One region of the Dermatophilus congolensis genome, then DNA from elsewhere that is predicted to be linked to it. Evidence: predicted binding sites of a transcription regulator. Region 1 holds the regulator's gene; the other holds the start of a gene.
The links. The regulator LexA, encoded in region 1, represses DNA repair genes until DNA is damaged. The targets are predictions, from matches to a motif close to TCGAACANNTGTTCGA.
Positions count from the first base shown of each region.

Region 1 (14,500 bases):
CCGGAAGGTGGAGCGGTTGGTTGTTTCGGCTGCGGCCGAGGCGCGGGGGCGTCCTGCACAGATCACTCGGATTATCCAGAGTGCGCAGATTCCGGTGGAGACGTGGGTGATGGGCAATGAGGGGGTGTGGGGTGGGCTTCGTTTGCGAACTGTGTGGCCGCGTAGTGAGCACAGCGCTAGTTCTAATGACGGCTCTTTGGTTCTTACCGCTGAAGCTGGTGGGATGCGGGTGTTGTTGTTGGGGGATGCTGAAGAAGCAGCTACTGCTGCTGTGCGTCGTGCTCTTGAAGGCAGTGGGCAGTTAGGCAGTTTTGATGTGGTGAAGGTGTCGCATCATGGGTCGGCGCATGTTGCTGCAGGGTTGTATAGCGATCTGCGGGCGGCAGTTGCGGTTATTAGTGTGGGGGCGCAGAACACCTATGGGCATCCAGCTCCGTCGGTGATGGTGGATTTGCAGCGTTCGGGGGCGAGTGTGTGGCGCACCGATGAGGCGGGGACGGTCTTGATGCATGTTTCGGGTGCTGGTGGTGGCCGGGGTGTTGTGGTTCGGGGGCTGCGAACCAGATGAGGTTTTAGATCATGAGGGTGGCGGGGATTTCTGGTGATGTGTGTGCTTGTTCTGCGCTGTCGGTGAGGGCGTGGAGGGTGGTGGCGACGGCGGGGACGCGGAAAAGGTCGGGTGTGGTGACGGCGTAGACGGTGCGGTGGCTTTGGGGGGTGATGTTGCGGATGGCTACGTCGGGGTGGGTGGCTTTGGAGAGGTTCAGGGCGGGGATGAGGGCGGCGCCGAGCCCGGCGCCGACGAACCCGAGTACGGCCATGTAGTCCTCGGTTTCGTAGGTGACGCGGGGGCGGAATCCGGCCAGGTTGCAGGAGTCCAGGAGGTGGCCGCGGCAGCGGGGGCAACCGGCGATCCAGTCTTCGTTGGTGAGGTCGGCGAGGTTGACCACGGGGTTGCTGGTGAGGGGGTGTTGGCGGGGGAGTGCGACGTGTACAGGGTCATCGAATAGCTCGATGGCGTGGAGTGTTTCGAGGTTGTCTTCGGCTGCGGGTAGTCCGGCTCCGTCGTAGGCGAAGACTAAAGCGATGTCGCATTCGCCGGCGCGCAGGGCGGCTAGTGCTTGCGGGGGTTCGCCTTCGGTGAAGGTGACGGTGATGCCGGGGTAGGTTTCGCGTAGTTGAGCTAGGGCTGCCGGGACGATGGCGGCCGATGCCGAGGGGAAAGCCATGAGGCGTACTCGTCCTGATTCGAGTCCGGCGATGGCTGATATTTCGTCTTCGGCTTGTTCGAGAGCGGTGAGTATGGCTGTGGCGTGGCGGGCGAGGACTTCGCCTGCTTCGGTGAGGCGTACGGTGCGGCCTACGCGTTCGACGAGGGTGGTTCCGGTGCGTTGTTCGAGTCGGCGCACCATTTGTGAGATCGCAGGTTGGGAGTAGCCCAGGGAAGCGGCGGCGGAGGTGAAGCTTCCGGCGTCAGCGATGGCGTGCATGACTCGGAAACCGGCGATGTCGATCATGTTGCTGATCATAACGTCGCGTTACTGGTATCGCGGGTGGTCACAGGCGTCGGATGACTGCGGTGACTTTTCCGAGGATGGTGGCGTGGGTGGCGTCGATGGGGCTGTAGGCGGGGTTGTGTGGCATGAGCCAGCGGGAGCCATCGGGGTTGATTTTTAGGGTTTTGACTGTTGCTTCGGAGTCGAGCATGGCTGCGATGATTTCGCCGTTGCTGGCGGTGGGTTGGCGGCGGACGACGACCCAGTCTTTGTCACAGATGGCTGCGTCAACCATGGAGTCCCCGAAGACTTGCAGGAGGAAGAGCTCTCCTTCACCGACGAGTTGGCGCGGTAGGGGAAAGACGTCTTCGAGTGCTTCTTTTGCGGGGATCGGGGCCCCAGCTGCGATACGGCCAAGGACGGGCACGTAGGTGGCTTCGGGGTGCAGATCTGTGCTGTGTGTTTCTGGCGTGGGGGGTTCTGTGGCCTCGGAGCGGGGCTCTTTACGGTCCGGGAGGTCTAGGTCGGTGTCGATGAGTATTTCGATGGCGCGGGGGCGGTGGGGGTCGCGGCGCAGGTAGCCCTTGCGTTCGAGGGCGGAGAGCTGGTGAGAGACGCTGCTGGGTGAGGTCAGTCCTGCAGCATCGCCAATTTCGCGCAGGCTGGGTGGGTATCCGCGGGATTCCACGCAGACGCGGATGACCTGGAGAACTTTGCGTTGCCGTGCAGTGAGTCCGGGGCGTTGTTGGGCGGCGGTTTCATGGATCTCGGACATGGGGATCCTTTCTCTAGCACCGCCTGCCGACAAGGTGAGATTTCGCAGGGGGCGTGTGAACGGTGTCGGGGGGTGAGAGCAAGGTGGGTTTCACCTTGGGCTGACTGGTTCCCGCTCTTTTCGGGGCTCTGGATTGGGCGTGTACGTGAGTCCGATGAGAGTTGCGAGATGGGGCTGTTGTTCGAATTCTAGGCGGCGATGGGCGGTTTCCTCAAACAGATGTTCGGATTCTGTGTTGCGCCCCCCAGAAGGAGGAGCTCATCTCAGGGGGCACGTTAGTCAAGTTGGATTAAGTAAATCGAATATGTGTGCGAAATATCCTTGCTTTTCTTATCGAACTCTTGTTCGATAGAACAGGTATTCGAATCATTGACTCGCGTGCGACAGGCGCAGAGTCGGTGTTGGGGTATAAGGAGAGGGAGTTTGTGATGACTGGTCGCAATATGCTGCATGCGGTATCAGCTGGCGGGGAACAAGCTGACATGCGGGGGCATGATGAAGTCGGCGCTGGAGCCACAGCTGCAGGTGAGGGGTTAGCGACTGTCATTTCCTTCCCGGATTCGGGGCGGGAAGAATCGAGCCCGGTGTGGTCGATATCTACAGGGCGCTTAGTGGTGGCTTTGGGGGTGGTGTTTGCGGTGTCACTTGTCGTTTTTATGGTGTGCACTGGTCTTGATCAGGTGGGGATTGTGATGGATCGCATGGTGACCGTCACGGAGAACCAATCAACGCTGGCAGATGTTGCCCGAGAGTACCTGCCGCAGCTTCCTTCTGGTGATGCAGTGATGATCCTGCAGCAGATCAATGACTTGGCTGATGTGCATGTGAGTGCGGGGCAGCGTTTGTGGATTCCACGCATGCCGTGAGATCCATTGGGGCAGTAGCTTCGACACGCCGGTGGGGGGAGTTGGGCTCCTGAGTTGGAGGCGCGTGAGTGGGCTGCTGGCCTGTGTGTTTGCGGGCTTGGGATAGGGAAAGTGACGTATCAAACGGCCTTCCAGCTTTTGTTCGGAGAAGTGGCACCCATAGGATCACTACATCTAGTGACGCCAGGTAAGGCATCGTCCATATATTGTGGATGGGCAAAAGGTTTTATATCGCTATTATTTCAGTGGGCCTTTGTCTATTGAGAGAACGTGAACCTGCGTTCCTGGACGTGCGGGGATCCACGCGATGTGGCCGTTCCTCACGGCAGCATCGACACTCAACACGCAAGGAAGGGAAGCGACGTGCACTGCCCATTTTGTCGTCACGACGACAGTCGAGTCATCGACAGTCGTGCGATTGACGACGGATCGGGTATCCGGCGCAGAAGAGAATGCCCTTCCTGCGGGAGACGTTTCACAACCCTGGAAACCTCCGCACTAGCAGTACGGAAACGTTCCGGCGCAAGTGAGCCCTTCAGTCGCGGAAAAATTGTCACTGGGGTGCGCAAAGCATGCCAAGGCAGACCCGTCTCCGACGACGACCTGGCATTACTTGCCCAGCACGTAGAAGAAAACATCAGGATGCGCGGCGCCGCTGAGGTCGACGCGCACGCCATCGGACTGGCAATCCTTGAACCGCTACAAGCCCTCGACGTTGTCGCCTACCTAAGGTTCGCCAGCGTCTATCAAGATTTCGAGCGCCTCGAAGACTTCGAGGCTGCGATCGCCCGTCTGCGCCAACCTCAGGACGAGAACGGCGTCATTACCGACGACGGAGACCCACCCGGCAGCGGGTAAGCACCACCACGCTTTCATAGCGCGTTTTTCACATTTCTCACCATCAGCGGGCCAACAACTGGTGCCGCTATCACCCATGCCCGCATTCAGCGGGCGCCCGAGGCCCTACGCCACTGTGCCTGCGTCGTCGACATAGTCAAGCGTTCGGGGCGAGCAAACAGTAGAGCGGCTTCGCAAGAGCCGAGTCTGGGAGGAACGACGTATGAGCGAAACCACCGACACAATGGCTGAATCAGACCACGCAGGCAGGGAAGGAATCACCGTCGCGCGTATCTTCACCACCCCTGGAGTGCACCCCTACGAAGAGGTGACATGGGAAAAACGCGACGTTGTCCAAACAAACTGGAAAACCGGCGAAACAATCTTCGAACAACACGGAGTCGAATTCCCCGACTTCTGGTCGATGAACGCCAGCACCATCGTCACCACAAAATACTTCCGCGGCGCAGTGGGAACACCAACGCGTGAATCCTCACTCAAAACACTGATTGACCGAGTCGTCATGACGTACGTCGCCGCAGGAAAAAAACACGGCTACTTCGCCACGGACGAAGACGCCACAATCTTCGAACACGAACTCACCTACGCCCTGGTGCATCAAATCTTCAGCTTCAACTCACCAGTCTGGTTCAACGTCGGCACCGCCAGCCCCCAGCAGGTCAGCGCATGCTTCATCCTCTCCGTTGAAGACTCCATGGAGTCAATCCTGAACTGGTACCGCGAAGAAGGATTCATTTTCAAAGGCGGCTCCGGCGCAGGACTGAACCTGTCCCGTATCCGCTCCAGCAAAGAACTCCTCTCCTCTGGAGGCACCGCGTCAGGGCCAGTGAGCTTCATGCGTGGCGCCGACGCCTCGGCAGGAACCATCAAATCTGGCGGCGCTACCCGACGCGCAGCAAAAATGGTTATCCTGGATGTCGACCATCCCGACATTGAAGAATTCATCCTCACTAAGGCACGCGAAGAAGACAAAGTCCGCGCCCTGCGCGACGCCGGATTCGACATGGATCTAGGCGGCAAAGACATCGTGTCCGTGCAGTACCAGAACGCCAACAACTCAGTACGCGTCGACGACGCCTTCATGGAAGCAGTCAAAAACCGCACCACCTACGGCCTCAAAGCCCGCATGAGCGGTGAAGTCATCGAAGAAGTCGACGCAAAATCACTGTTCGACACCATCGCAAAAGCTGCCTGGGAATGCGCCGACCCCGGACTGCAATACGACACCACCATCAACCACTGGCACACCACCCCCGAATCTGGCCGAATCACTGCCTCAAACCCCTGCTCGGAGTACATGTCGCTAGACAACAGCTCCTGCAACCTGGCCTCACTGAACCTGCTGAAATTCCTCCGCGAGGACGACACCTTCGATGTGGAGAAATTCACCCACACCGTCGAACTCGTATTCACCGCGATGGACATCTCCATCTGCTTCGCAGACTTCCCTACCTTGGCTATCGCTGAAACCACACGCGACTTCCGTCAGCTAGGCATCGGATACGCCAACCTCGGCGCACTCCTCATGGCCACCGGACACGGATACGATTCCGATGGCGGAAGGGCCCTCGCTGCCGCCATCACATCCCTGATGACGGGTGCCGCTTACCGCCGCTCCGCCGAGCTAGCTGGCATCGTCGGCCCGTACAACGGCTACGCCCGCAACGCTGAACCCCACCAACGCGTCATGCAGATGCACCGAGATGCCAGTCTCACTCTGCGCACCTTCGAGCCGATGGCGCAAAGCATCCACACAGCCGCCAACCAGGCATGGGAAGACGTAGTACGTATCGGCAGCGAACACGGCTACCGCAACGCACAAGCCTCAGTGCTGGCCCCAACCGGCACGATCGGTTTCATGATGGACTGCGACACCACCGGCATCGAACCAGACTTCTCACTGGTCAAATTCAAAAAACTTGTCGGCGGCGGATCAATGCAGATCGTCAACCACACTGTTCCCCGCGCCCTGCGCAGCCTGGGATACCAAGACGAGCAAGTAGAAGCCATCGTTGAATACATCGCCGAACACGGGCACGTAATCGACGCCCCCGGACTGAAACGAGAACACTACGAAGTGTTCGACTGCGCCATGGGGGCACGGGCAATCGCACCCATGGGCCACGTGCGCATGATGGCCGCGACGCAGCCCTTCCTGTCCGGAGCGATCAGCAAAACCGTGAACCTTCCCGAAAGCGCAACGATCCAAGACATCGCCGATGTGTACATGGCTGGCTGGGAACTTGGCCTCAAAGCCCTAGCCGTATACCGCGACAACTGCAAAGTCGGCCAGCCGCTATCTGATGGTGGAGCGAAAAAAACCTCCACCACCGACCCTCAATCGCCTGCTGAACAGCCTGCGCCAGAAAAGATCGTGGAGTACCGGGCCAAGCGCACCCGCCTGCCCCGGCGACGCCCCTCAACGACAACATCATTCGCGGTAGGAGGAGCCGAGGGGTACCTGACAGCCTCTGCCTACACAAACGGGCGGCCAGGAGAGGTGTTCCTCAAATTCGGTAAGCAAGGATCAACCTTGGCCGGAGTGATGGACGCCTTCTCAATCGCAGTCTCCATCGGGCTGCAGTACGGCGTTCCGCTGGAAACATTCGTGGAAAAGTTCTCCAACCTGCGTTTCGAACCAGCAGGCATGACAGGCGACCCCGACATTCGTATGGCTCAATCGATCATGGACTATGTCGCGCGGCGTCTGGCACTGGACTATCTGGACTTCGACACCCGCTCGGCATACGGCATCTACTCCGCCGAAGAACGTGCCCGGCACCTAGAAACAGGGTCATACCTCGCCGAAAACAGCGACGAAGCCCAAGAAAGCGAACTGGAAAACTATTCACAAACACCGGTCTCAGGAGCCAAAGAGCAACGCCGCAACACCGCGCCGGTGCGCTCCTCAGCAGACCTGATGGAACTACTCCAAGGCAAAATCGCTGATGCACCCATGTGCATGACCTGCGGCACCAAGATGCGCCCAGCGGGCAGCTGCTACGCCTGCGAAGGATGCGGCTCCACCAGCGGCTGCAGCTAACAGACATCTAAAGGGGGGCACCCGATAATGGGTGCCCCCCTTTAGATGTGCTTCTACACGGGCTGGTTAGTACGCTCCAGAGCTGGCGAACACTGCCTTGAAGGTACGAACCAGAATCTTCAAGTCCACAATCGGGGACCAGTTGTCCACGTACTTCAAATCCAGACGAATCGACTGCTCCCAATCAAGGTCGCTGCGGCCGCTGACCTGCCACAATCCCGTCATACCCGGCTTGACGTGCAGACGACGCATCGCATCGGGCTCATACTGCTCAACTTCGGCCTGGCTCTGCGGGCGCGGCCCCACCAGCGACATTGTCCCGAACAACACATTGAACAACTGCGGCAACTCATCCACCGAGTACTTACGGATGAAGCTACCGATACCCGGAATAATCCGTGGATCCTTCTTCATCTTGAACTGGACTTCGTTGCCCTCGTTGTACTTCAACAAATCAGCAAGACGTTTTTCCGCATCAGGGACCATCGAACGGAACTTGTAGATCGTGAACAGCTCACCACGCTGCCCCACACGCTGCTGACGGAAAATCACCGGCCCATCCGGCGAAATCACCTTAATCGCGACAGCAACACCAATAAGCAACGGAGAGAAAATAACAATCAACGCCGCCGCGATAGAGCGGTCCATGATGCTCTTCAAAATCTCTGACTGCCGTGTCGCCGCGGGACGCTCAATATGCAGCAGCGACATGTCCGAAGACTGACGGATCGACAAACGCGGCCCGGCCACATCGAGAAGCCCGGTAGAAACCACCAGCTCCACATTGCGCTCCTCCAAGGCCCAGGTAAGGCGACGCAAAGACTTACCCGCCAACTCCGGATGCGACGTCACCGCCACAACCTCGGCGTCAAACAAATCCACAGCCGAAGTGGCCTCCGCCGGGCTACCGAAAACCGGAACCCCCTCAATCGCGGAGGTGGCATTCCACGACGAATCCATCCCAGAAGTGCACACCGCCACCACATCGAAACCCTGATCGGGGGAGCGCTTAATCTGCCGGATCAACTCGGCTGCAGCATCAGCACGACCAACAACCACAGTCCGCTGCATCAAACGACCGTTGCGGCGGTTCTTGTGCAACCACCAACGCATGATCCGGCGGTTAACCAAGGCCAGCACAAACAACGACACCAGCAGCGTGATGATGTACGCCCGAGACCACTGTCCCTTAGTGAACATTCCTGCCACAGCCAGCAAACCCAGCATGCCAACCACGGCGCGCCCCACCGTCCGATACTCCTCATCGGACACGCCCAAATAACGGCGCTCATAGGCGTGGCACAAAGCAAGAATCCCCACCCACACCAACGGGATAGGGGCACTAGCCAGAATGTACCCACCGGCGATCTCATCCCGAGTAGGCCCAATTTTCAGTGCCAAGAAAAGCCCCAGCACCGCCGAAATCACATCCAGCACAACAATCCGATGCAGGTACATGCGTGACCACGCGCCACGCGCAGCGCCGCGATCAGCGCCACCGGCAGACAATGAATCATTGCCCTGCTCATGCCCCAAAACTCCCGCATCAGTGCGGTGTTGCACAGGCACAGACTCACGTTCGTGAATCGACAAAATAAACCTCCCCAAAATGTCGCCGCCGCAGCGGCCCCCCGCTGCCTAGCCGGCTCCGCTCCATCGCGCTCACGACCAAAAACCACGCCCCCACGGCGTGGATCCCCTCTTCAACACGAGAACGTGTCCCCACGCTGGGCCACGGATAGCGCTCGTGCCGAGGCTCGGGCGGGAACGCCCTCTCAATCGATGAAGCACCGAGCACGCCCCCTTCACGTAGGGAACGCAAGAGGCGGCCAACCACACTCGAGAACGACGTACCTAAAAAGGAGTGTGAGACGGGCGCCCGACCTGGACAACTGCCCACGAAGTCTAGCGGCACCCCCACACCGGTACGACTCGCGTGGTGAACACAAAACAACCCACACACCGGCCCACACCCCGAACTCCACACGGCATGCGCACAGCCCGCCTTACCCCACAGCAACCAGCTCGGTAAGGTCGTCAAGAATCACAACGAGAATCTCGAGCACGACAAGTCCGCACACCCCACCACGGTCACGCGGCCGCCGCAACGGCTACCAACACACCGGGGTGAGCCGCCGATCAAGCGAGGACGTGTTCGCCGGATCAGGGGAGAAGACACATGAGCACGAAGAATGACTTCGAGGTCGTCCTCGTCACCTACAAAAGCAGGGAACACGTAGAAGAGCTCGTCGCCGGATGGCCAGAAGAACTACCCATCGCCATCGTCGACAACGGACAAGGCATCGACGGCCTAGACCAATGGGCTCGAAAACACCCCAATGTGCGCTACCTCGACGGCGGCAACGTCGGCTTCGCCCGCGCCGCCAACAAAGGCGCATTCACCAGCAGCGCCCCCTTCGTCGTCTTCGTCAACCCCGACTCACGACCCACCATGAGCGACATGCAAGCCCTCGTCGACGGTCTAGCCGTTGACGTGCTCGCCGCCTCCCACGCCGCAACCATGGTCTCTACAAACGGAGTCGAAATGGGCGTCGGCGGATGGGAACCCACCGTCCCACGCACCATCGTTTACGCCGCCGGACTCCACAAACGCTTCCCCAAAGCCGGGGTCTACGCCAAACCCGAAATGGGCGAAAACGTCTCCGTCGAATGGACAACCGGCGCCTGCATGGCAGTACGCACCGAACAGTTCCGCCGCCTAGAAGGATTCGACGAATCCTTCTACGTCTACTCCGAAGACATGTCGTTCGGCCGCCGCGCCCGTGAAGCAGGCCTAGCCGAAGTGCTCCGCTCAGACGTCATCGTTCCCCACGGCGCAGGCAATTCCGGAGCACCCAGCAAAGAAATGCTCCGCCTCCGCGGCGCCTCCTTCACCAATTACGTCAAGCGCTACCACACCGGCCCCGAAGCCAAAGTGATGCGCGGAGCCATGCTCGGCGGCTACGCCCTGCGCGCCGCCCGCGAACTGGCCCGCGGCGACCGCCCCCTGGCCAAGCTCTACGTTGAATACGCCAAAGGCGTCGCCACCGGCCGCGCCAACGTCGGCGGCCGTGAAGTAGCCCGCTCCCGCTTCCTCGAAACCTCACCCACCGCCCGAGCAGCAGGCGTACCCGGACTCCCATTCCTCTTCGTCACCAAAGAATTCGGCATCCCAGCAACCTCCGGAGGCATGCTGCGCACCCTAGCCATGGTGCGCTGGTTCGCCGAACGCGACGACGTCATCCTCGTCACCCCCAAAGGCGTCAAAAAAGCCAGCGGCAGCGGCGAGCACTTCACCGTCGAAGACATCTTCACCCCCAAGTCAGGGCCCTTCAGCCGCGTCGAAGACGCCACCAGCTTCATGCGATACCGCAGCCTAGGAGCCCTACGACTGTGCGGCGACGCCGTTATCGAAGGAGTCCAGTACGCACTCGAGCAATACGGCCCCTTCCGCGGATCGATCATCGACCACACCAGCCTCTTCGCAATCGCCGACATCCTCCCCGAAGGACTACCCGTCTGGCTGAGCACACACAACGTCGAATCCGACCTCATGGCCCAACGCGCCCACGCCGAAACCGGCGCCATGAAAGTCGCCGCCTACGCTGAAGCCGCCCTGCTCAAAACCCTCGAAAAAGGCACCGGGGCACGCCACCCCATGATCGTCTGCACCGAACACGACGCCCACCAAGCCCGCAAAGACGGCACCAGCACCGTAATCGTGGCTCGCAACGGCGTCACCCCACCACCACCGGAAAAACGACGCGGAGGCAGCCAAGCCGCCAAAATCGACTCCCTCGAACTGCTCTTCACCGGAGCCCTCGACTGGCGCCCCAACATCAACGGCATCCTCTGGCTCATCGAATCACCCCAATGGGCCGACCTCATCTCCCGCCACCACGGACTCGTCCTAACCATCGCCGGACGCAACCCTTCCGAAGAATTCCGCGCCCGCGTCCAAGCAGCACCCGGAACCCGCCTCGAAGCAAATGTGCCCAGCATGGCCCCCCTCCTCGAACGAGCACGACTAGGCATCGCCCCCCTCCTCGAAGGCGGCGGATCCCGCATCAAACTGCTCGAATACATTGGATACGGCCTGCCCTCAGTCTCAACCCACGTCGGTGCATCCGGACTCGACGGACTCCCCGAAGGAGTCATCCGCACCACCTCCGAAGACCTCAGCCGCTTCTGCGAAGCAATCGAGATAGAACTGCTCCACGGAGAAAAAATCCTGCCCCAAGATGCCGTCGATGCGATGCTGGCCGTCTACGGCTGGGACGCGGCCCTAGCGCCCATCGAACAACTACTCGAAGCAGCAAAACCCGCACACACAGACACCACCACCGCCTAAACACCACACCTGAACAAGCTAACTGTGTAGGGGGCCGATGGGACACCATCGGCCCCCTACACGCACCCCTGGCCCCCGGGGGAAGCAGCAGGCGCCTGAAGGAACACCTCAGAAAAGTCGCCCTCACACCCGACAGGAAAGCGACTCTTTCTCCCCACTCGAAAGCGCCCTACCCATGCGTCCACACCACGCCACCACACGCGCCCTGGCCGCCTTCACCCTCCTCGCCCTGGCCGCGCCCACCAGCATCGCCCTCGCCGCCACACCCGCCCCCGGCAACACCATCCGCATCACCACCGCCCTCACCCCAATCACCGACACCCACGGTCACACCTGGAGCCCCACCAGCGGATTCGACACCGGAGACAAATCCACCTCCTACTGGGGAAACTACGACATCGCCGGAACCACCGAAGACGAGCTCTACCGCCACGAACACGTCCGCATGAACTCCTGGACAACACCCCTACCCAACGGCACCTACACCATCACCCTCAAAATGCGCGAAGCCTGGTGGGACAAACCCGGTCAACGCGTCTTCTCCGTCACCGCCGAAGGAAACCCCGCCCTGGACAACATCGACATCATCAAAGCCGTCGGGAAAAACCACGCCTACGACCGCACCTTCAACACCACCATCACCGACGGCCACCTCAACCTCGGATTCACCGCCACCGCAGACAGCGCCCTCATCTCCGCCATCGACATCACCCCCACCACACCCCCCAGCAAACCCAACCCCCCAGCCCAGCCCGCACCCACAACCAGCACCACAGTGCTGCGCATGACCACCTACACCAAACCCATCAAAGACGCCGCTGGCAACACCTACATCGCTCGCCGCGGCTTCACCGGCGGAGACCTCGTCGAACCACTCCCACCCACCACCGACATCAAAGGCACCACCAGCGACACCCTCTACCGCCCCGAACTCATCCGCTGGAAAAACTGGTCCCACCCCCTACCCAACGGCACCTACACCATCACCCTCCACACCAGAGAAGCCTTCTGGAATAAACCCGGCCAACGCATCTTCGACATCAAAGCCGAAGGAACCACCAAACTCACCAACATCGACATCTACAAAGCCGCAGGCAAAAACACCGCCCACGACCTACGCCTAACCACCACAGTCACCGACGGTCGACTCGACATCACCCCCATCAACAAAACCAACCTCGCACTCCTATCAGCCATCACCATCACCCGAACCGACAAAAAACCCGCACCCCCCAGCAATCCCAAACCCCCCACCACAACCCAACGACCCAGTGGCATGCCCTTCGACTCAGGCCTCTTCCCCATGCACCGCGCCGACATCGCCACCCAGTTCATCCAACACCGAGGACGAGCCGCCGACGTCATCACCGTCTTCCCCAGCCGAGAAAACTGGGCCGAAATGTCCAACGACTGGTTCATGGACAACCAACGCATCCCCACCCGCTACACAGGCACCCTCGACGTCGGCGTCCCCCTTTGGCCCGACGACGGCAACCTCACCACCGCAAGCACCGGCGGCTACAACACCCAATGGGAAAACTTCGGCCGCATGATCGCCGCAAAATACCCCACCGCATACATCCGCCTCGGCTGGGAAATGAACCTCCCCGGCTGGAAACACGCCGCCTACGCCCACAGCGCCACCCAATGGAAACAGGCCTACCGCCACGCCGTCACCGCACTACGCAAAAGCGGCCCACGTCTACGCATCGCCTGGGTAGTCAACGAAGGCCCCGGACAAACCGACACCACCGACGCACGCACCTTCTACCCCGGCGATGACTGCGTCGACTACATCGGCATGGACGCCTACGACTGGGACCCCGGCTACACAAACGACACCAACATCGCCCACCACCGCGACGCCCCCTACGGCTGGAACTTCTGGCTCAACTTCGCCAAAACCCACAACAAAAAATTCGTCCTACCCGAATGGGGAATCGCCCCAGCAAACCCCAACAGCGGCGGCGACAACCCCCGCTACATCGCCTTCGTCTACGACTGGCTAACCCGCAATGCCCGCTGGATCGGATACGAGTCCTACTTCCACGAAAACGCCCCCTACATCCGCTCCAACCTCTTCACCGACAACCCCCACGCCACAGCCGAATACCTCCACCGCATGAAACGCCCCTGACCCAACCCACACGCCACAATGAACCCATGGCGACCACACATCCAGCCACCCCCAGCCTCACCACACCGCAGGCCGCCGACGCCGAACGCGCCCGCGGCCTGCGCATCATGCGCACCGTCGCCACCGCCCTACTCATCATCGCCGCCATCGTCTACGCCCTCACCTTCGGCCACGACGGGCCCTGGGAATACGTCAACGCCACCGCAGAAGCTGCCATGATCGGCGCCCTCGCCGACTGGTTCGCCGTCACCGCCATCTTCCGCCACCCCCTAGGCCTACCCATCCCACACACCGCCCTCATACCCCGCAAAAAAGACACCGTCGCCACCAGCCTCGAAGACTTCTTCCTCGGCTACTTCCTCACCCCCGACGCCGTCCGACAACGAGTCCAAACCATGAACATCGCCCAACGCACCGGACGATGGCTCACCGAAGATGACCACGCCGAACGCGTCGTCCACCGACTCGCCCCCGTCGCAGCCCGCGCACTCAACAGCGTCGACGACAACGAAATCCGCGGCTTCATCAACCACACCCTCGTCCCCAAACTCACCCACGAACCCATCAGCCCCCTAGCCGGAGCCCTCCTGGACGAAATCGTCACCGACCGCATCCACACCGGCCTAGTTGACCTACTCCTCGACGAAGCCCTCGCCTGGCTCCTAGACAACCCCGAACAATTCAGCACACTCATCGCCGACCGCGCCCCCACCTGGACCCCCGACTGGCTCAACGGAATCGTCACCGACCGCGTCCACACCGAATGCGTCAAATGGATCCAAGAAGTCCGATCCACCCCCTACCACCGCGTACGCCAAGCCATCGACGACCTCCTCACCGACCTAGCCCGCGACCTCCAAAACGACCCCACAGTCATGGAACGCACCGAAGCACTCAAAACACGACTGCTCACCCACCCCCAAACCACCGAAACAGCTATCCACCTCTGGGAAGCACTCGTCAACGTCGGACAA
Region 1 covers NZ_LT906453.1:1,683,674-1,698,173, forward strand. Annotated here, with positions in the region: gene CKV89_RS07205 (DNA internalization-related competence protein ComEC/Rec2) at 1-568, shown strand, start outside; gene CKV89_RS07210 (LysR family transcriptional regulator) at 573-1,517, opposite strand; gene lexA (transcriptional repressor LexA) at 1,558-2,271, opposite strand; gene CKV89_RS07220 (hypothetical protein) at 2,700-3,137, shown strand; gene nrdR (transcriptional regulator NrdR) at 3,501-3,995, shown strand; gene CKV89_RS07230 (vitamin B12-dependent ribonucleotide reductase) at 4,198-7,038, shown strand; gene CKV89_RS07235 (sugar transferase) at 7,105-8,631, opposite strand; gene CKV89_RS07240 (glycosyltransferase) at 9,218-11,389, shown strand; gene CKV89_RS07245 (malectin domain-containing carbohydrate-binding protein) at 11,565-13,526, shown strand; gene CKV89_RS07250 (DUF445 domain-containing protein) at 13,553-14,500, shown strand, end outside.

Region 2 (14,500 bases), 160 kb from region 1:
CGCCCTACTCACCCAAAACGAAATCCGATCACACCTACCCACCATTCCCCACTGGTACCTCAAAGCCGTAGGAACCATCCCCTCCGCCCGTGGCCGCGGCGCCGGAAGTGCTCTCATCCAGCAAGGCCTCCACCACGCAGACAAAGCAGGACAAGCCGCCTACCTAGAATCCTCCAAAATCTCGAACATCCCCTTCTACGAAAAATTCGGATTCAACCAAATATCAACAGTTCCCGGACGCGGCACCATCGACTCAGTCGGCATGTGGCGACCAGCCTCCACATGCCACCAAACAATCACCCCTCACCCCACCCCAACTGGTCGATAAACCCCCACCCGCACCGCCAACGTCACCTCAGAGGGCAACACCAATCCATCAACATCTCCCGCATGATGCGCCCCCGGCCCCATCCCCACCAAAAGACGCCCCTGCGCAGCCTCCACAGGCACCCGACGCTCCACACACCGCTGCGAAACCACCTCAAACCCCTCCATCGAAGCCGCAAGCCTCTCCTCCTTACGCGGATCCACCCGCACCCGCATAGCCCCCGACAACTCCGCCAAATGATGAGACAACGGAGTCACCACCATAACCACACCATCAGGACGCAACACCCGCCCCAACTCCGCGCCATGACGAGGCGCGAAAACTACCAACGCAACCTGAACGCTCCCATCCCGAATCGGAAAACGCTCCCACGTATCAGCCACCACCGACACCAACCCCGCATGCGCCTTAGCCGCCCTACGCGCCGCATACACCGACAAATCCATACCCACCCCAAAACCCAACGGCGTCTGCGACAGCACCCCTGCCGCGTAATAACCAGTCCCACCACCACAATCCAAAATCCCACCCAACTCCGCCCCACCAGCAGGCAACACCCCCTCTTCGAGCACAGCGGCCACCACACCATCCAAAATAGGGCGATACAGCCCCGAAGACTGCACCTCAAACCGCGCCGCCACCATCGCGGCATCATCAGCAACAAGACCATGCCGACCCCGGCCACCCAATAACGTCACATGCCCCTGGCGCGCCCGATCAAAACGATGACCCGCCCCACACCCAAAACACCGAACCTGCACATCAGGGACTAAATCCCCACCACACACCGGACAAGCCAACATCAACCAACCCGACGCAGCCACGCCCCGCACCTGCTCTGTACTCACCGCTAAAAACCCTCTTTCCACACCAACAACACACCGCACACAGCACACAGCAACGCCCACTAGGCGATCATGCGCACCCTCCGATTGCTACCAGGATGGGTACCAGGACGTAGCATCATTGCGCGAGCGTTATACAACGCCGCATGAACATCAACGCCACGTAACTAATCGAGGAGACCATCGTGCCCACGCAGATCACCGTGACCGTAGCCGGAGAGCAACGAACGGTCGAGCAGGGCACGACTGCCGCTGACCTGTTCGCCGACGACAAACGCATCGTTGTCGCCCGCCTCACCGACGCAGACACCAACCGCCTCGTCGACCTCGCCCACGTCCTCAACGACGGCGACACCATCGAAGGCGTCGACATCAGCAGCGAAGACGGCCTCAACGTACTTCGCCACTCCGCCACCCATGTCATGGCCCAAGCAGTCCAGCGCATGCGCCCCAACACCAAACTCGGCATCGGCCCCATCATCACCGACGGGTTCTACTACGACTTCGACGTCGAAGAACCCTTCACCCCAGAAGACCTGAAAAAACTCGAAAAAACGATGCAGCGCATCGTTAACGAAGGACAAACCTTCCGCCGCCGCGTCGTCACCCAAGCCGAAGCCGAAGCCGAACTAGCCAACGAGCCCTACAAACTCGAACTCATCGGCCTCTCTGGCGGCCCTGGATCCGGTAAAAACGCCGACGACATCGACGCCGCAGCAGAAGGGGCGTCCATGGAAGTCGGCGGCGACGAACTCACCATCTACGAAAACGTCGACCACAAAGGCGAAGTGGTCTGGCGCGACCTATGCCGCGGCCCCCACGTACCCACCACCAAACTGCTCGCCAACGGCTTCAAACTCATGCGCTGCTCCGCCGCCTACTGGCGCGGCGACCAGCGCAATGCCGGCATGCAACGCCTCTACGGCACCGCCTGGCCCACCAAAGACGAAATGCGCGCCTACCTCGACCGCATCGCCGAAGCCGAAAAGCGCGACCACCGCCGCCTAGGCAACCAAATGGACCTGTTTAGCTTCCCCGACGAAATCGGCTCCGGACTGGCCGTATTCCACCCCAAAGGCGCAATCATGCGCATGGAAATGGAGGAATACTCCCGCCAACGCCACATCGCCGCCGGATACAGCTTCGTCAACACCCCACACATCACCAAAGGCAACCTGTTCGAAGTCTCCGGACACCTCGACTGGTACCGCGACGGCATGTACCCCGCCATGCAAATGGATGAGGAACGCGACAGCGAAGGCAACATCACCAAACCCGGCCAGGACTACTACCTCAAGCCGATGAACTGCCCCATGCACAACCTCATCTTCCGCTCCCGCGGACGCAGCTACCGCGAACTACCACTACGACTCTTCGAATTCGGAACCGTCTACCGCAACGAAAAATCCGGCGTCGTTCACGGTCTCACCCGCGCCCGCGGATTCACCCAAGACGACGCCCACATCTACTGCACACGCGACCAAATGCGCGGCGAACTCACCCGGCTACTCACCTTTGTCCTAGACCTACTCAAGGACTACGGACTCGACGACTTCTACCTCGAACTCTCCACCAAGAACCCAGAAAAATTCGTCGGCGACGACGCCACCTGGGAAGAAGCCACCGAAACACTGCGCCAAGTCGCCACCGACTCCGGTCTGGACCTCGTCCCCGACCCCGGCGGCGCCGCGTTCTACGGCCCCAAAATCTCCGTACAAGCCAAAGACGCCATCGGCCGCACCTGGCAAATGAGCACCATCCAACTCGACTTCAACCTGCCAGAACGATTCGAACTCGAATACCAAGCCGCAGACGGAACCCGCCAACGCCCCGTCATGATCCACCGCGCGCTCTTCGGCTCCATCGAACGATTCTTCGGCGTCCTCGTCGAACACTACGCAGGATCATTCCCCGCCTGGCTCGCCCCCGTGCAAGTCACCGGAATCCCCGTCGCAGAAGAACACGGCGAATACCTCGAAGAAATCGCAGCACGCCTACGCGAACACGGCGTCCGCATCGAAATCGACCACAGCGACGACCGCTTCCCCAAGAAAATCCGCAACGCATCCACCTCCAAAGTCCCCTTCACACTCATCGCCGGTGAAGAAGACCGCAGCAACAACGCCGTCAGCTTCCGCTTCCGCGACGGCAGCCAAGAAAACAAAGTCCCCGTCGACGTAGCAATCGAACGGATCCTCACCACCATCCGCAGCCGCGACAACAACGACCCCGTCGCCTCCACCCACACACCCGAAGAAACCGAGTAACCAAAAACACAAACCACACCTGTTAGGGGTGGAACGGACACACACCGTGCCACCCCTAACTCACCCCACCACCAGACCTAAAATCAAGCCCATGACCCAACCGCCCCGGATCGACCCAGCCACGCAATTCGCTGGCGAACACGACGGCTTCGACCGCCTCTGGACCCCGCACCGCATGGCCTACATCCAGGGCAACTCCGAAACAAAAAACACATCACAACCACACACCGCAAAAGAAAACGACTGCCCCTTCTGCGAAGGCCCCACCAAAACCGACGAAGAAGCACTCATCGTCCACCGCGGAAAACACTGCTTCGCCATCCTCAACCTCTTCCCCTACAACCCCGGCCACCTACTCATCTGCCCCTACCGCCACATCCCCATGTACATCGACCTCAACGACGAAGAACTCGCCGAATTCACATCAATGACCCGCCAAGCAATCCGCATGATGCAGCACGTCAATGCCCCACATGGCTTCAACATCGGAATGAATCAAGGCGCAGTAGCAGGCGCCGGCGTAGCAGCACACCTGCACCAACACATCGTCCCCCGATGGTCCGGCGACGCTAACTTCTTCCCCATCATCGGCCGCACCAAAGCCCTACCCGTCCTCCTCGATGACACCCGACGCATGTTCACTCAAGGATGGACAGACACCACCCAATAAGCAGCACCACCAACCGACAAGAAAAACCACCCCTTCACATAGGGTGGGCTAATCATGAGCACACCGGCATTCGCAGCGCCTACCCGACACCACACACCCACCTACGACAGCGAATGCCCACCACCACAACGGCGGCCCCCACACACCCACCACCACGAAGGGGCCCCATGCTGAACAAATTCGCCCGCTCATTCGCCACCAAAATCGCCACACCCATCGCCAAAATCCTCCTGCGCATACACCTCAGCGCCGACGCAGTCACCACCATCGGAGCACTAGGCGTATGCACAGGCGCACTCTGGTTCTTCCCCCGAGGAGAATTCGCACCCGGAGTCCTATTCATCACATTCTTCGTCCTATTCGACCTCCTCGACGGCACAATGGCACGCCTATCAGGCACCACCAGCACCTGGGGAGCCTTCCTCGACTCAACCCTCGACCGCCTCGCCGACGGAGCTGTATTCGGCGGCCTCCTGCTCTACTACGCCCGCCAACCCCACGAAACCTCCGCCACCTGGGCCTCACTGTTCTGCCTCGTCTTCGCCTTCGTCACCAGCTACGCCCGAGCCCGCGCCGAAGGCCTAGGAATGACCGGAGCAAACATCGGCATCGCCGAACGCGCCGACAGACTCCTCATCACCCTCGCCGGAGCATTCATCGTCGACATCGCCAACCTGCCCAGCGACACCCTCGGCTACATCCTGTGGGCCCTAGCTGCCGCGAGCGCCCTGACCGTATGGCAACGAATGCACGCAGTCGCAAAAGAAATCGAGAAAAAACGCACCGACCACATCCACCCCGTGCCATGAAAAACCCCACCCACACCTGGCGCAAACACATCAGCGACAAGCTCACAACCAGCGCATTCGCCACCGCCTGGCAGGTAATTCCACGACTACCTCAACGCCTAGCCTTCGCCCTGTTCGATCTCGCCGCCCACCTGACCTATATCGCTAACGGGCAAGGCGTACGCACCCTGCGCGAAAACTACCGCCACCTGCACCCACACCTACCGCACCCTCGCTCACCGGAAACCCTCGTCCGTGACGGAGTTCGCTCCTACCTGCGCTACTGGTGCGAACTATTCCGGCTACCAGCAATGACCCCCGAAGACATCCGAAACTCCACCCGAATAGAAGGACTGCATCACATCCGCGCAGCCATGGGGTCACCTGAGCAGCCCCGCGCTGTTGCCTGTTTCCTTTCCCACAGCGGAAACTGGGACCTCGCAGGAGCCTGGGCCCAACTCGACTTGGGCCCCGTTGTCACAGTCGCCGAACGCCTCCAACCAGAAAGCGTCTTCACCCTTTTCCGCGCCACTCGCCACGCCCTAGGCATGCGCATCATCGCCCTCACCGGCGAAGGAAACGTACTACGCACCCTCCACAACGAAACCAGCAAACCCGTCATCATCCCCCTACTGGCCGATCGAGACCTCACCGGTGGGGGAGTGGCTGTCACCTTCCCAGGCGGTCACATCAACGCCAGCGTCGGCCCAGCTGCCCTGGCCATCACCGCAGGAATCTCAGTCCTGCCCGTCACCATCCACTACGAACCCACCCCCGAAACCACCAGTTACCGCACCGTCATCCAATTCCACCCACCCGCCCCACCCACCAGCGGAACAACCCGACAACGCGTCCGCGACGCTACCCGATACTGCGTTGACGTCATCGCCAACAACATCCTCAACCACCCCCAGGACTGGCACATGATGCAACCCATCTACACACCCCAAGGCACCTAAGATGCGCATCGGAATCGTCTGCCCCTACAGCTTCGATGTCGCAGGCGGCGTGCAAAACCACACCCGCGACCTCGCCCACCAACTCCACACCCGCGGACACCACGTCGCTGTACTCGCCCCAGCAGACGAAACCACCCCCCACACCCGCAACTTCACCAGCGCCGGAAACTCACGCGCCATCCCCTACAACGGCTCTATCGCGCGCCTAGCCTTCGGCCCAGCCGTAGCCAACCGTGTCACCACCTGGCTAGAAAACGGCCGCTTCGACATCCTCCACATCCACGAACCCCTCGTACCTAGCACATCCATCCTCGCCCTACGCGCGGCACGAACCCCCATCGTGGCGACCTTCCACACCAACCTCGAACGCTCCCTCGCTATCCAAGCGGTATCCCCGCTAGTGCGCTCATCCCTAGAAAAAATCCACGGCCGCATCGCCGTCTCCCAAGCTGCCCGACAAACCGCCCTCAACCACATGGGCATCGATAGCGTCATCATCCCGAACGGCGTCGATACACACACCTTCGCTACCGCCACCCCCAATCCCACCTGGACCGGAACCCCCGACCACCCCACCATCGCATTCCTAGGCCGTATCGACGAACCCCGCAAAGGCCTACCCGTCCTGGCCGATGCCCTCCCACACCTACTCAAACACCACCCAGGCCTACGCCTACTCATCGCCGGCCACGGAGACATCCCCACCGCCCGCAACCGCATCCCCGCCTCAGCCCGCCACGCCGCTCACTTCCTGGGAGCAATCCCCGAAACAGACAAAGCCGCACTCCTACGCTCCGTCGACGCCTACATCGCCCCCCACACCGGAGGCGAAAGCTTCGGCATCGTCCTAGTAGAAGCAATGAGCGCCGGGGCACCAGTCATCGCCTCCAACCTCACCCCCTTCACCCACGTTCTTGGCGACGCTGGAATCACCTTCCCCACAGGAAACTCACACGCCCTCGCCCAGGCCATCACCAACCTCCTCCACAACCCCGAACTATGCAACCAGCTGCACCTAGCAGGCCCGGCCCGCGCCGCCACCTACGATTGGCGCCACGTCAGTGACGACATCCTCGCCGTCTACGAAACCGTCCTGGAAGGAACCCGCACCACACCCCTGACCAACACCGCAACAGCCCTCTGGGCCACCCTCAAAGCGACCCTTACCCCATGAACACCACCTGGATCCTCACCACCCTGCTCATCCTCGCCCTATTCGCCTGGCACCTTTCCTACACAGCAGCGCGACTACACCGCCTCCACACCCGCGCCGAAGGAGCCCTCGCCGCCCTCGACGCCTACCTCATCCGCCGCGCAGAAGCAGCCACCACCCTGGCAAACTCCGGACTCCTAGACCCCGCCAGCTCACTCATACTCGCCTCCGCCAGCGCCGAAGCCACCCACAGCGACCACAGCCTCCTCACCCTCGACTGGGCTGAAGGACAACTCGCCCTACGCGAACTCACCGAAACAGCCCTCACCGTCGCACTCCGCGAAACCCTGCCCACCGCCACCCCTACGAACAGCAACTCACCCGATGACCCAATCGCCCACACCATCGCCACACACCGCCGTGTCCAGCTAGCCCGCCAGTTCTACAACGACACCGTCAGCGACGTCCGCCGCCTGCGACACACACCCCTGGTACGCATGGCCCACCTCGCCGGACACGCCACCACACCCCGCCCCATCGAATTCGACGACGACCTCACCGCACCACCCACCTAACCCACACCCATCCAGACCAGCCACAACAGCGCTGCGCGTATCGTCTACCCAGGCATCAGTCATTAGGAACGCAAGGGAGCACCCATGACCGAACAGTCATCCGCCCAGTCCGCTGTAGGCACCACCCGCGTCAAACGCGGCATGGCCGAAATGCTCAAAGGTGGCGTGATCATGGACGTCGTCACCCCAGAACAGGCCAAAATCGCTGAAGACGCAGGCGCCGTTGCCGTCATGGCCCTCGAACGCGTCCCTGCCGACATCCGCGCCCAAGGCGGTGTCTCACGCATGAGCGACCCCGACATGATCGACGGCATCATCAACGCCGTCTCTATCCCCGTCATGGCCAAAGCACGCATCGGCCACTTCGTCGAAGCACAGGTACTGCAATCCCTGGGCGTGGACTACATCGACGAATCCGAAGTACTCACCCCCGCCGACTACAGCAACCACATCGACAAATGGGCCTTCACCGTCCCCTTCGTCTGCGGCGCCACCAACCTCGGCGAAGCCCTACGCCGCATCACCGAAGGTGCAGCGATGATCCGCTCCAAAGGAGAAGCCGGCACCGGCGACGTCTCCAATGCCACCACGCACATGCGCAAAATGCGCGATCAAATCCGTTGGCTCACCTCGCTCCCCGAAGACGAACTCTACGTAGCCGCAAAAGAACTCCAAGCCCCCTACGACCTAGTCAAAGAAGTAGCAACCAACGGCAAACTCCCCGTCGTACTCTTCACCGCTGGCGGTATCGCCACCCCAGCCGACGCCGCTATGATGATGCAGCTGGGCGCCGAAGGCGTCTTCGTTGGCTCAGGCATCTTCAAGTCCGGAAACCCCGCCCAACGCGCTGCAGCGATCGTCAAAGCCACCACCTTCTACGACGACCCCGACACCATCGCCAAAGTCTCCCGAGGCCTGGGCGAAGCAATGGTCGGAATCAACGTCGACGACATCCCCGTACCCCACCGCCTCGCTGAGCGCGGCTGGTGACCTCTGACCTGCGCCTGCCACTGAAACACACATAAACAAACGCAGCCGTGGTCAGCGGTGCGACATAAAACACGTTCTCGCGCCGCTGACCACCAGCACATAGGCAGTAACCACAAACCCATACACCACTGCCGGACAAGACACACCAGAACCGCAAAAATTTTTTCAGACTAATTTCAGCGCGATATTCATAAGTTCCCAGCTAGTTGGCCATGTGCAGACAACAGCCACTACGGCCGCCTAGACGCTTGCCGACACCACAAGTTCATGCAGGCCACCCCATGGCCTCACTGTTAGGGCATGACATCATCACAACCTGGTGAGCAACGAAGCTCATCAACGAGCTCAACCCCGGCACAGCCAGCCGAAAACGCCTCCCTCCACCTCGAAGACGCAGGCGACACCGGCTACCACAAATCGCTCACCAACCGTCAGGTCCAGATGATCGCCCTCGGCGGCGCCATCGGAGTCGGCCTCTTCCTCGGCGCAGGACGCCGCCTGGCCATCGCAGGGCCTTCACTCATCCTCTCCTACGCCTTCTGCGGCGTCATCGCCTTCTTCCTTATGCGTGCCCTAGGCGAACTCGTCATGCACCGTCGCAGCTCCGGATCCTTCGTCTCCTACGCACGTGAATTCTTCGGAGACCGCGCCGCCTACATGGCCGGCTGGATGTACATGCTCAACTGGATGACCACAGGGGTCGCCGAAATCACCGCCATTGCCGTGTACATCAGCAAATGGCTACCCGACACCCCTCAATGGATCAGCGCGCTCGTAGCCCTAGCCCTCGTGCTAGCTATCAACCTCTCCAGCGCAAAAGCCTTCGGAGAGCTCGAATTCTGGGCCGCCCTACTCAAAGTGCTCGCCCTATCGGCCTTCCTCATCGTTGGCACCGTCATGGTCATCATCGGTTTCAAGTTCAACGGCAACCCCGCCGGACTACACAACCTGACCTCACCCGATGGATTCTTCCCCAACGGCAACACCCTTGCCTTCGTCATGCTCATGCAAGGCGTCGTCTTTGCCTACGCCACCATCGAGCTCGTCGGCACCGCAGCCGGGGAAACCCACGACGCCGAACATGTCATCCCCAAAGCAGTCCGCGCTGTTATCTACCGGATCGCCCTGTTCTATGTCGGCAGCGTGTTCCTGCTGTCCTGCCTGCTGCCCTACACCGCCTACAAAGCCGGCGAAAGCCCCTTCGTCACCGCTTTCGGATCCATGCTTCCCTGGATCGGCGACCTCATGAACGTCATCGTCATCACCGCAGCGCTCTCCTCATGTAACTCCGGCCTCTACTCCACCGGCCGCATCCTGCGCTCCCTGGCAGCATCCGGCGAAGCCCCCCGCTTCACCGCCAAACTCAACAAAACCGGCGTACCCGCAGGCGGCATCCTCCTCACCGCATTCGTGTACTTCCTGGGAGTCATCCTCAACGTATTCATGCCTGGAGAAGCATTCGACATCGCCGTCGAAACCGCCGCAGTCGGCATCGTATGGACATGGGTGACGATCTTCGCCTGCCAAATGGCCCTACGGAAACGCATCAACAAAGGCCTCGTCGAACCCACCTCATTCCCCATGCCCGGGGCCCCCTACACCGGCTGGTTCGGCATCATCTGCTTGGTGGGCATCATCGTGATCATGCTCATCGACACCTCAAACGAGTTCTTTAACTGGAAGGTGCTCGGCGCAGCAGCCCTATTCACAGCCACCGTGTGGTTCCTATGGCCGCTGGTCAAACGCAACAAAGAACGTCACCCTGAATTCCAAAAAGCCACCGAGCTCACCTTCGAATAAACCCCAAGAAACACAGCGGCGGGGAGAAGCCCACACACATCTCCCCGCCGCTGCTATTGGCCTAACCCACCACACCCCACCACGTAGCCTTTTATGACGTGACATCGCCCACCATCGGAATTCTTGCGCTCCAAGGCGACGTGCGTGAACACGCCACCGCCATCACCGCCTGCGGCGCCACCGCAGTGCCCATTCGCCGCCCCGAAGAGCTCCACACCGTGCACGGCATCGTCCTACCCGGGGGCGAATCCACCGTGATCGACCGGCTCCTACGAACCTTTGACCTCCAAGAACCCCTTAAAGAACGACTCCGCAATGGCATGCCCGCCTACGGCTCCTGCGCCGGAATGATCCTGCTAGCCAACTCAATCCTCGACGGCGAAAAAAGCCAACAAACCCTCGGCGGCCTCGACATCGTCGTGCGGCGCAACGCATTCGGACGCCAAATCGCCTCTTTCGAAACAGATCTACCTGTAGCTGGCATCACGACTACTGACACCCCCATGCGTGCCGTCTTCATCCGGGCCCCATGGGTAGAAACCACTGGCCCTGAGGTTGAAATACTCGCTTCAGCCACCACCGAAACACCCACCGGCCACAGCAAACCCCGCCCCGTAGTCGTCGCCCAAGGAAATCTCTTAGCCTCCGCATTCCACCCCGAGGTAACCGGCGACCACCGCATGCACCAGCACTTCATCAACCTCGTCCAAGCAAGCTAAACAGCCCACCCCACTCTGAAGGCGCAGGCCACTACACGACAGATGGGTACGATAGTTCGGATCTGGATGCGATCGATACCGACAAATCCGCGGGCACTCCGTTCCGATTTTCGAGGAGACAACGTATGAGCGGTCACTCCAAGTGGGCGACTACCAAACACAAGAAAGCGGCCATCGATGCCAAGCGCGGCAAGCTGTTCGCCAAGCTGATCAAAAACATCGAGGTCGCGGCACGTACTGGCGGCGGTGACCCAGCAGGCAACCCGACACTGTTCGACGCCATCCAGAAGGCTAAGAAGAGCTCGGTCCCCAACGACAACATCGACCGCGCCGTCAAACGCGGATCCGGTGCAGAAGCAGGCGGCGCCGACTGGCAGACCATCATGTACGAGGGCTACGCCCCCGGCGGTGTCGCAGTCCTGATCGAGTGCCTGACTGATAACCGCAACCGCGCCGCCACTGAAGTGCGCGTGGCACTGACCCGCAACGGTGGCTCCCTAGCTGACCCGGGTTCGGTTGCCTACAACTTCGAGCGCAAAGGCGTCGTCATCGTCCCCAAGGCGCAAAAAGACGGCGAGGCAACCGAGGACTCCCTACTGGAGGTCGTCCTCGAAGCTGGCGCTGACGAGGTCGAAGACTTCGGTGACAGCTTCCGCATCATTTCCGAAGCCAGTGACTTCGTTGCCGTCCGCACAGCCCTGCAAGAGGCCGGCGTGGACTATGACTCTGCCGAAGCGGAATTCGTCCCGAACCTGCAGGTTCCGCTCGATCTCGAAGGTGCGCGCAAAATGTTGCGTGTCGTCGACGCCCTCGAAGACAGCGACGACGTGCAGAACGTCTTCGTTAACGGAGACATCTCACCTGAGGTGGCCGCTCAGCTCGAAGACGAAGACTGAGCACACTTTCTGCGCACACGCGTGAATGTGTGAGAGCGCCAGGTGGCTCATTAAGACCTCCTGGCGCTCTCACACATGTAAAGAACAAACGAAGAGGAGCAGCGGTGCGAGTTCTGGGAGTAGATCCAGGATTGACCCGATGTGGTGTAGGCGTAGTCGACGGTGCTCCTGGAAGACAACTGCGCATGGTTGCGGTAGGTGTAATCCGAACCCCCACTGGCGATCCGATTCACGAACGGCTCAATTCTTTGGCTGGTCAACTCGATGAGTGGCTCGATCAATACCAGCCTGAATCAATTGCCGTGGAACGAGTTTTCGCCCGCAATGACGTGAGTACGATCATGGGCACTGCACAAGCCAGCGCCATCCCTATGCTGGCTGCAGCCCGAAGAGAAGTGCCGTTAGCACTTCATACACCCAGTGAGGTTAAAGCTGCGGTTACGGGAAATGGGCGGGCCGATAAAGCGCAGGTGACAGCTATGATCACTCGGATTTTAGCTCTGAACGCTCCTCCTAAACCCGCTGATGCGGCGGATGCCTTGGCGCTAGCGGTGTGCCACGTGTGGCGTGGGGGAGCGGCGGCACGTATTGAGCAGGCAACAAAGCGGGCGCAAGGGCGCTGAGAGGCAACGTTTTACCTTCGGTGGGATGCGGTAGCGTTGCAAGCGAACACATGTCCGAATATGTGCCTTGCGTTCTCCGGTGGCGTGAGGTGCCCGACGCAAAACAGCACGGTTTAGGAGAAGCATGATCGCCTCGATCAGCGGCACGGTCATCAGTGCAGGGCTAGATCAGGCTGTGATTGTGGTTGGGGGTGTGGGGCTACAGGTGCGCCTCACTCCTGCCACCGCGGCCTCACTGCGAGTTGGAGAACAGGCAGAGCTGGCCACGACCCTAGTGGTTCGTGAAGATGCGTGGACTTTGTACGGATTCGCTGATGCGCAGGAGAAAGAAATTTTCGAGGTTGCGCAAAGCGTCAGTGGAGTGGGCCCCAGGATGGCGTTGGCCATGCTGGCGGTGTTCACACCTGCCCGGCTGGCGACAGCGATCTCTGCAGGAGAAGTCGCTGCTTTGGTGAAAGTTCCTGGCATCGGTAAGAAAAGCGCCGAACGAATCATTTTGGAGCTGCGCGAAAAGATGACGGCACTCGGCCTTGACGAAAACGCCCACCATGAAGAGCCCGCTGCCAGTAGCAGTGATGAACCGGCCTGGAACGGTTCAGTATCTGAAGCTCTCATAAGTCTGGGCTGGTCTGCCAAACAAGCTGAGGCAGCCCTGGGGCGAGTAGCGAAAACCGTGGATGCTGATGCTCCCGTGGGGGTCGCTTTGAAAGCCGCGCTGCAGGAGCTCAGCCGGTGAGCCCTTTAGGAGAGCACTCGGCAGACCCGTGGGACGACGGCTCGTATGACGCATCACCACGCATCGTTGACCCCAGCGCACACGTGGATGAAACCGGTGACGAACGCCAGATCGAAGCTGCGCTACGCCCGAAACGGCTTGCGGAGTTCCCTGGTCAGCGTCGCGTCCGTGACCAGCTAGGCCTTGTTATTGAAGCTGCTAAGCGTCGGGCCTCCAGCCCGGACCACATTCTTTTATCTGGGCCGCCGGGGCTGGGTAAAACCACGCTTGCCATGATCGTGGCCTCTGAGCTTGGCGCCCCTATCCGTATTACGAGCGGGCCAGCTATCCAGCACGCTGGGGACTTGGCTTCCATCCTGTCGTCGCTGACCGAAGGGGAAGTGCTTTTCCTCGACGAAATTCATCGTATGGCCCGACCCGCTGAGGAAATGCTCTATCTAGCGATGGAGGACTTCCGTGTCGACATCATCGTTGGGAAAGGCCCAGGCGCTACGGCAATTCCGTTGGAGCTGGCACCTTTCACTGTGGTGGGGGCCACCACGCGGGCTGGTTTGCTGCCCGCTCCTTTGCGTGATCGTTTCGGGTTTACTGGGCATCTTGATTTTTATGACAGTGGCGAGCTCCTTGCCATTGTTCGCAGGTCAGCGAATCTTCTTGATGTCGAGGCAACTGATGAAGGTCTTGCCCAGATAGCTGACCGCTCACGTGGCACCCCTCGGATCGCTAATCGGCTTTTGCGGCGGGTGCGTGACTGGGCACAGGTGCATGGAAGCGGTGTGCTCGATGCTGATGCTGCTTGTGCGGCGTTGGAGTTGTTTGACGTTGACAGTCGCGGGTTGGATCGTCTTGACCGTGCTGTGCTGGATGCGTTGTGTCGTCGTTTTGGAGGTGGACCTGTTGGGGTCGCGACATTAGCTGTCGCGGTGGGGGAAGAACCAGACACTGTTGAGACCGTTGCAGAACCATTCCTGGTACGCGAGGGACTCATGGTGCGTACAGCACGTGGTCGGGTTGCTGCTTCAGCGGCCTTTGAGCATTTAGGAATCCCTGTTCCTGATAATCCGGCACTGTCTATGCCCGGTGCGCAACGGAACTCAGGATCGGTTCCAACCGTCGAGAATGATCAAGGCGGCTCAGGTATAGGACGGCTA
Region 2 covers NZ_LT906453.1:1,848,283-1,862,782, forward strand. Annotated here, with positions in the region: gene CKV89_RS07895 (GNAT family N-acetyltransferase) at 1-328, shown strand, start outside; gene CKV89_RS07900 (putative RNA methyltransferase) at 304-1,176, opposite strand; gene thrS (threonine--tRNA ligase) at 1,359-3,440, shown strand; gene CKV89_RS07910 (HIT family protein) at 3,532-4,110, shown strand; gene pgsA (phosphatidylinositol phosphate synthase) at 4,278-4,919, shown strand; gene CKV89_RS07920 (phosphatidylinositol mannoside acyltransferase) at 4,916-5,857, shown strand; gene CKV89_RS07925 (glycosyltransferase family 4 protein) at 5,859-7,031, shown strand; gene CKV89_RS07930 (hypothetical protein) at 7,028-7,585, shown strand; gene pdxS (pyridoxal 5'-phosphate synthase lyase subunit PdxS) at 7,670-8,575, shown strand; gene CKV89_RS07940 (amino acid permease) at 8,876-10,375, shown strand; gene pdxT (pyridoxal 5'-phosphate synthase glutaminase subunit PdxT) at 10,474-11,094, shown strand; gene CKV89_RS07950 (YebC/PmpR family DNA-binding transcriptional regulator) at 11,220-11,990, shown strand; gene ruvC (crossover junction endodeoxyribonuclease RuvC) at 12,095-12,613, shown strand; gene ruvA (Holliday junction branch migration protein RuvA) at 12,738-13,349, shown strand; gene ruvB (Holliday junction branch migration DNA helicase RuvB) at 13,412-14,500, shown strand, end outside.
Region 2: ruvA (Holliday junction branch migration protein RuvA) is a predicted target of LexA. The motif match lies at 12,656-12,671, and genes of this name have one in related genera.